DNA from 2 places in the Streptomyces anatolicus genome. Region 1 is predicted to be linked to the other one. Evidence: riboswitches for the same ligand, from Rfam matches in the RefSeq annotation. Region 1 holds a riboswitch; the other holds the start of a gene.

Region 1 (3,975 bases):
GCGCGGCGAGGTCGGCGACGACCAGGAACACCGCGCCCATCAGCGCCACCACCGGCAGCAGCGGGCGGTGCGCGGCGCCCACCAGCAGCCGGGCGGCGTGCGGCACCATCAGGCCTACGAAGCCGATGGCGCCGCTGTACGCGACGAGTACGCCGGTCAGGAGTGAGGCGAGCACGAAGACGGCGGCGCGGAAGCGGGCCGTGTCCAGGCCGAGGACCGTGGCGCCCTCCTCGCCCACGAGCAGCAGGTCGAGCGGGCGGGCCAGCGCGATCAGCAGGGCCGTGCCGACGCCGAGCACCGCGCAGGGCAGGGCGAGCATGTCCCAGCGGGCGCTGCCGAGGCCGCCGAGCGTCCAGTAGAGGACTTCCTTGAGGTGGTCGGCGCTGTCGGCGGTGACCAGGATGAGGCTGGTCAGGGCGGTCAGGATGTACGAGACGGCGACCCCGGCGAGGATCAGGCGGCCGGTGGCGAAGCCTCCGCCGCCGCTTCTGGCCAGGGCGTAGACGAGGGCCAGGGAGACGAGCGCGCCCACGAAGGAGGCGGCGGGGATGGTGACGGCGGTGCTGAGGGCTGCGCCCAGGCCGAAGACGCCGCCGAGGACGATCGCCGAGACCGCGCCCACGGAGGCGCCCGAGGAGACGCCCAGGAGGAACGGGTCGGCGAGGGGGTTGCGGACGAGGGCCTGGAGGACGGTGCCGATGACTGCCAGGCCGGCTCCTACGGTGGCGCCCAGGATGACTCTGGGGAGCCTTACGTCCAGGACGATGGTGCGGAAGGGGGAGGGTTCCGCGTGGCCTGTGAGGATGTCCAGGACCTGGCTCGGGGGGATCCTGACCGAGCCCAGGGCCAGCCCGGCGAGGGTCGCTGCCGCGAGGGCTGCGGTCAGTCCCGTCAGGATCAGGAGGCGGCGCCCCCTGTGGCTCGGTTGATCGCCCTTCGGGCTCGTCCTCAAACGCCGGACGGGCTGGAACCGGTCTCCCCCGGGCTGGGACAGGCGCCGGACGGGCTGGGGGGTGCTCACAGCTGTGCCGCCAGCTTCTTCACCGCCTTGGGGGCTCGTACCCCTGTCACCACGTCCGAGAGCGGGAGCACCGCGAAGCGCTTGTTCTTGATGGCGGGGACGTCCGCCAGGACCGGGTCGTCGAGGAGGCGGCGCTTCTTCTGGGCGACCGTCGTGGCGCCGTAGTCGAGGATCACGATGACCTCCGGCTTGCGTTCGACGACCTTCTCCCAGGACGCGTCGCCGAACGACTTGTCCACGTCGGCGAAGACGTTGCGGCCGCCCGCCCGCTCGACGATGTCGTTGCCGATGCCCCGGCCGCCCAGCGTGAACGCCGTCTTGTCGCCGCTGTCGTAGACGAAGACGGAGGCCGGCTTTCCGCCCTTCGCCTTCTTCTCGGTGGCGGCAAGCTCCCGCTTCGCGCCGCTCACCCAGTTGTCCGCGCGCTCGCGCACCCCGAAGGTCGAGCCGACCTCGCGCACCTCGCGGTAGACGTCCTCCATGGAGACGGCCCGCTTCGCGCACCCCTCGACGTTGAGGCGGCTCTTGATGCCGGACTTGGCGAGCGCGGAGCGGCTGCGGCCGTCGCCTGCGAGGAAGGCGCTGGCGTAACCGCCGTACACGAAGTCGGGGTTGGCGGCGAGCAGCTTCTCGTAGGAGGGGTACTCCTTGGCGAGGACGGGAACGGATTCGTACGCCTTCTCGTACTTCGGCAGGACCTTGTCGTCGAGGTAGGCGGTCCCGGCGAGGCGGTCCTTGAGGCCGAGTTCCAGCATCACCTCGGTGACGTGCTGGTTCATGGTGACGGCCCGCTTGGGGGGTGCGTCGTACGTCGTGCGCACACCGCAGTTGGTGACGGTGTACGGGAATCCGGCGGCCTTGGCGGCGGGCTTGCCGGAGTCGGCGGGGCCGGACGAGCCGCAGGCGGCGAGCGGGGCGAGCAGGGCCGCGGTGGTGAGTACGCGTAGGGCGCGGGACATGGCTGAACTGCCTCCTTGAGGGGATTTCCGCGTCCCCTGCGTGGTGTGGAGAGAAGGCGGCAGGTCAGTTCCTGACTCCCCCGCCCCGGGATGGGGGTGGGGTCACAGTGGCGGGACCGTGCCGGGTTCGCACCGGCTTCCTGGCTCCTGCCGCCTCGAAGATGTCGGGGTCAGTATGCCTGTACGACCCGCACCTCTTCCTCGGTGACCTGGCCCTCGACGATCCGGAACGAACGGAATTGGAAGGGGCCCGCTCCGTCGGTGTCCGCGGTGGAGACCAGGAGGTAGTGGGCGCCGGGCTCGTTGGCGTAGCTGATGTCGGTGCGGGAGGGGTAGGCCTCGGTCGCGGTGTGCGAGTGGTAGATGACCACCGGCTCCTCGTCGCGGTCGTCCATCTCGCGGTAGAGCTTGAGCAGGTCACCCGAGTCGAACTCGTAGAACGTGGGCGAGCGCGCGGCGTTCAGCATCGGGATGAACCGCTCGGGGCGGCCGGTGCCCGCCGGGCCCGCGATCACGCCGCACGCCTCGTCGGGGTGGTCCTGGCGCGCGTGCGCGACGATCTGGTCGTGGAGGGCCTGGGTGATGGTCAGCATGGCAGTCAGGATAAGCAGAGGGCCCGCGCCGTACCGAAGTGTGGTACGGGCGGGCCCGAATGCTGGACAGGTGCCCCGAGGGGCGGGTGTCAGTCCTTGGTGACCGGCTCGGTCTCGGAGGCGGCGGTGCCGACCTTGCGCTTGTTGAACGCGGCGGCCTCCGGGTTGCGGCTCTTGAGGACCAGGTAGGTGACCCCGAGGATCGCGGCCCAGACGGGGGCGGCGTACAGCGAGATGCGCGCGTCCTTGTCGACGCCCATCATCACGATGACCATGCCGATGAAGAGCAGGGCGAACCAGCTGGTGTACGGGGCGCCCGGGGCCCGGAAGGTGGACTGCGGCAGCTCGCCGCGGTCGGCCTTGCGGCGGTAGCGGATCTGGCAGGCCAGGATCATGATCCAGGCCCACATGCCGGAGATGGTCGCGAAGGAGACGACGTAGTTGAACGCCTCACCCGGCCACTGGTAGTTGATCCAGACGCCGACCAGCATGAACGCGGCGGAGAACGTGGTGCCGAGCAGCGGCAGGCCGTTCTTCGTGAGCCTGGTGAAGAGCTTCGGACCCTGGCCGTTGAGCGCCAGGTCGCGCAGCATGCGGCCGGTGGAGTACATGCCGGAGTTGCAGGAGGAGAGCGCGGCGGTGAGGACCACGAAGTTCACGATCGCGGCGCCGACGCCCAGACCCATCTTCTCGAAGGCCGCGACGAACGGCGAGACACCGGGCTGGAAGTGCGTCCACGGCACGACCGACAAGATCATGATCAGCGCGCCGACGTAGAAGACGGCGATGCGCCACGGCACGGTGTTGATGGCCTTGGGCAGGACGGTCTTCGGGTCCTTGGACTCGCCCGCGGTGACGCCGACCAGCTCGACGGCGAGGAAGGCGAACATCACGATCTGGAGCGTCATCAGCGTCGAGCCGATGCCGTTCGGGAAGAAGCCGCCCTGGTTCCACAGGTGGGCCACGGTCGCGGTGTCACCGGCGTCGGAGAAGCCGATGGTGAGGATGCCGACGCAGATCAGGATCATGCCGATGATGGCGGTGACCTTGACCATCGAGAACCAGAACTCCAGCTCACCGAAGAGCTTCACGGAGATGAGGTTCGCGCCGTACAGGATGACCGTGAAGACAAGGGCGTATGCCCATTGTGGGAACGAGTTGTGTGTCCAGTACTGCATGTACTGGGCGGCCGCTGTGACTTCGGTGATGCCGGTGACGACCCAGAAGAGCCAGTACGTCCAGCCGGTCACGAACCCGAAGAACGGGCCCATGAATTCGCGTGCGTACTCCGAGAAGGAGCCCGACACGGCGCGGTACATGAGGAGCTCGCCGAGCGCCCGCATGATGAAGAAGATGACGAGGCCCGCGATGGCGTACGCCAGGATGAGGCTGGGGCCGGCCT
Region 2 (3,975 bases), on a different contig from region 1:
GGCCACCGTCACCCCCGCGGAGGCCCCCGCCGGAACCGGCGTGGAGGTCAGCGTCTCGGGGTGCGAAGGCACCACCGGGTCCGCCGGGTCCGGGGCCTTCGAGGGGGACGCCGAGCTGACCGGGGGCGACGGCGGCAAGAACTCCCTGAACGGCAAGGCCAAGCTCAGGAGCGGGCTCTCCGGCTCGTACGAGGTCACCGTCATCTGTGACGGCCACCCCCACCAGCGCACCGGCACGGTCCGCGTGATCCAGCGCAACCCGGAGCCGGTCTCCCCGGTACGGGCCGGCGGCGGCGGCACCGCGCGCTTCCCCTCGGTCGCCTCCGCCGGCGCCGACGAGGCGGGCCCCGGCACCCCGCACGCCGTGGTCGGCCTGGTACTCGCCGGAGCCGCGGCGGTCGCCGTGGCGTTCCGCGGCATCCGCCGCCGCAGCCGCTCCGAGTGACGGAAGGGCCGGGACGATGTCCGGCGGCGCTGAACGCCCGCCCGGGACCGGACGCCTCCGTACGGGCCTCGCCTGGGCCGCCCTCCTGGCGGGCCTGGGCCTATGGGGCGCCCAGATCGCGGACCTGCGCGCCGGCCTCTCCGCGCCCGCGAACGGCGACGCGGCGGCAGTCGGCCGCCCCCTCGGAAACGTCGAACTCCCGCCCGCCCACGAGCCGTTGGCCCCCGCACGGCCCCGGCACGTCGAGGTGCAGTCCCTGGAGGTCGCCGCCCCCGTCACCGCCCGGGGCCTGGACCCCGAAGGCGCCATCGACCCACCGCCGTACACCCAGGCGGACACCGTCGGCTGGTACGGCGGGGGCACCCGCCCCGGCGCCCCGGGCGCCGCCCTCTTCGTCGGCCACGTCGACACGCGGACCGAGCCCGCGGTCTTCTACGACCTCAGCGCGATGCGCCCCGGCGAGAAGATCGACGTGAGCCGCGACGACGGCACGGTCGCGGAGTTCACCGTCGACGACGTCCAGGTCGTCACCCGCGACCGCTTCGACGCGAGGAAGGCGTACGGCCCCCACGAGGGGGGCCGCGCCGAACTGCGCCTCATCACCTGCGGCGGCGTCTTCGACAGAGCCACCGGCACCTACACGGCCAACGTGATCGTCTCGGCGTACCTCACCGGAGTACGGGGGTAGCGCGGCGCTACCTCACGGGAGTACGGGCGTCGCGCGGCCCGCCGCCGACGGTCTGAGCGCCGCCCGCAGACCGAGCCCGCCGAAGACCGCCGCGAACACCGCCCACAGCAGCGCGTGCGAACCGAGCGACAGCATGCGGAACTCCCACAGCAGCGTCGCGTCCACCGGGACCGGGTCCGGGTTCCCCGGGAGCAGGAACAGCACCGCGAGGACGACGACGGCCGTGAGCGCCACCGCCAGGTGCCGCACCGGTTCGGGGCGCGCCGACAGACGTACGTACACCTGTCGTACGAGGAACATGCCGAGGACGCCGATGGCGACCGCGGCGAGCCACAGCGCCTGGCGGTCGCCGACGGTTCCCGCGTCGCCGACGCCCGGCGGGTTCGCCGGATAGCGCAGGCCGGGCAGGAGGGAGACGGCGAGGAAGGCCGCCGCGGAGAAGGCCAGCGCGCGCGGCCAGGGACTGGCGGCCGGATCCCGGCGGTGCACCGCCGCGTACGCGACGGCGAAGAGGACGCCGAGGGCGAGCCCCGCGACGACCGCGGTGACCACGAGGCCGCCGTGCTGCGTGGAGCGGCTGAACAGCTCCTCGTGGTGCTGGACGGCCTGCGCCGCGCCGTGCGCGTGCTCCTCGGCGGCCGAGCGCTTCTCCTCGGCGCGGATGGCGCGGTCCATCAGGGGTTCGGCGAGCAGCAGCGAGAAGAGACCGGCGGTGAGGCCCGCCGCCCCTCCCGCCAGCAGACCGCGCCCGAGCAGGGGGAGTACGGGGGAAGAGTGCATGGTGCTTGTGCCCGTCCGCCCGGTCAGTGGCACGGGGCACCGAAGAGGTGCCGGCCGTCGTGCGCGAACTCGTGCAGATAGTCGCCGGTCGCCGAGATCAGCGTGCCGTTGTCGAGGAACACGGCGTAGAGCGCGACCAGCGCGAGGATCGCGGCGGCCGAGGCGATCAGCCAGTCGCGGGTCTGTGTCACGGCGGCCTGGCTCGCCGTGGTGTCGGTGTGCGGCGCTGCGGAGTGCAGGGACATACCGGTGGGCCTCCTTCTGGGGTTTCCACGCCCCATGGCAGGAGGACGACGGTTCAGTTCCTGACTTCCGCGCACGCTCGTCGCGTGCGGGTCACAGTGGCGGGACCGTCCCGGATTCGCACCGGGTTCCTGTCAACCGTCGCCTCGATGTATGGACTTGTCGTCTCGGAGAGTCCCAGCACGTCAGGGGGGCTGTCAACACCCCTCGGGAGGCCCCCGCGGCACGGGGCGGACCGGCGGTCCCGGCCCGATCGGCGGCCCGCTCCCCCCTGAGCCACCGACCGGGCTGGTCCTCGACCGCGCGCGCACGAGCTGCGGGAGGAACCCGGCGCCGGCGCGGGAGGTTCACGGCCATTCCGGAATGGGGGAATGACCGAGAAGGCCGGGGGCTTGGGCCGTGCGACAGACTCTAGGACGAATGAGCGCGTCGGCCTAGAGGGATCCGGAGTCCGGATATCGCCAATTCGCCCCTCCCTTTCGCGCCGGGCTTCCCCGCGTTCCGCCCCGGGCTTCCCGCCGCGGGGGCCGTTTTCTCAGGAAGACGCCGACCGGTCCTTCCGGAGCACTTCACCGTCGAGCGTTCTCTTGATCACCTGAACGGCGACCATGTCGATGACCTGCCGTTCCCTGCGCGCATAACGCCGTAACGCCTCAAATGCCTCGTCCATACCGGTGTTCCAGCGCTCGGCGAGCATGCCTTTGGCCTGTTCTATGCGAATACGACTGTCCAGCGCCCTCTGGAGCTGCTGGGTGAGCGTCAGGTACCGCGCGTGGGTGCGGTGATGGGCCAGCCCCACCGCGGCGGCGTCGGCAAGCACCTGGGTGATCCGCAACTCCACTTCCGCGCAGGCCTTTTGCTGTGCGTGCGATACGAAGACATTCAGTACGCCGAGCGTCGAACTGCCGTGCCGCAGCGGCACCGCGAAGGTCTGCGCGACGCCGTGCTCACCGGCCCGCTCGGCAAACGCCGGCCAGCGGGCCGACGCGTCGTGGGAGTCGACACGCACCGGCGGCACGGGCTCGCCGGTCCCGAGGCTGTCGAGGCACGGCCCGTCCTGCCGCTGGACCGCCAACAGGGCGCGCACCGCTTCCTGTTGGCGGCTGCCGGGAATGAGGCGGACGCCGTCACCCCCGTCCGCGTACAGCACGCCGGCGCCCTGCGCGTCGAGCAGCTCCACTGAACGGTCCGACACCCGGCGCAGATGGCGCTCAGGGTCGAAGTCGTCGGTCAGCGTGTCCGCGGCCTCCACCAGAACTTCCGCGAGCCGCAGTGCGCATGGGCGGTCCCCCATGACCCTCTCTCCTCCACTCCCCGCGGACTGCGCCTACCCGGCCGCGGCGCGGCGGTAACGCGCCCCGCGGCACCTCTCGGTAACAGCTCTCCTACAGCTCTCTCCGCCCGACGGACGACCCTCGTGGACACAGTGTCCTTATGTCAGGATTGGGATACGGACAGTGCACCCGAGGGGGGACTGGATGTACCGAAAAGGCACAGGTCGCGGACGTGGTTTCGCGGCCCGGGGGGTGCGGACGGGAGTGGCGCTGGCGGGGGCCGCGCTGCTCCTCTCCGGGTGTTCCTCCGGCGGTGACCCGGAGGGGGAGACGTCGGGTACGCCGGTGAAGCAGCAGCCCAAGAAAGAAGACCCCTACTGGGTCAACCCGGAGGGGAACGCGGCCAAGCAGGTCGCCGCCTATGAGAAGGACGGCGAGAAGGACGACGCCGAACTGGTCCGGAAGATCGCCGAGCAGCCCGTCGCCGAGTGGCTCGTCCCGGAGAACGCGCAGGACCAGGCGCGCGGCTTCACCGAGGCCGCCGA

What was found. A riboswitch is a leader RNA that binds a small molecule or an ion and turns the genes downstream of it on or off. The one in region 1 is predicted to bind cobalamin.
Region 2: another riboswitch for cobalamin. It lies ahead of GKQ77_RS21025 (CbtB domain-containing protein); the one in region 1 lies ahead of GKQ77_RS08955 (ABC transporter substrate-binding protein).

The regions. Positions count from the first base shown of each region.
Region 1 is NZ_WMBF01000061.1:7,205-11,179, reverse strand. Features, by position in the region: gene GKQ77_RS08960 (FecCD family ABC transporter permease) at 1-901, opposite strand, end outside; gene GKQ77_RS08955 (ABC transporter substrate-binding protein) at 1,018-1,980, opposite strand; cobalamin riboswitch at 2,026-2,146, opposite strand; gene GKQ77_RS08950 (M67 family metallopeptidase) at 2,151-2,573, opposite strand; gene GKQ77_RS08945 (amino acid permease) at 2,663-3,975, opposite strand, start outside.
Region 2 is NZ_WMBF01000254.1:182-4,156, forward strand. Features, by position in the region: gene GKQ77_RS21010 (hypothetical protein) at 1-445, shown strand, start outside; gene GKQ77_RS21015 (class F sortase) at 462-1,133, shown strand; gene GKQ77_RS21020 (CbtA family protein) at 1,146-1,913, opposite strand; gene GKQ77_RS21025 (CbtB domain-containing protein) at 1,937-2,158, opposite strand; cobalamin riboswitch at 2,193-2,313, opposite strand; gene GKQ77_RS21030 (GAF and ANTAR domain-containing protein) at 2,692-3,450, opposite strand; gene GKQ77_RS21035 (glycoside hydrolase family 6 protein) at 3,635-3,975, shown strand, end outside.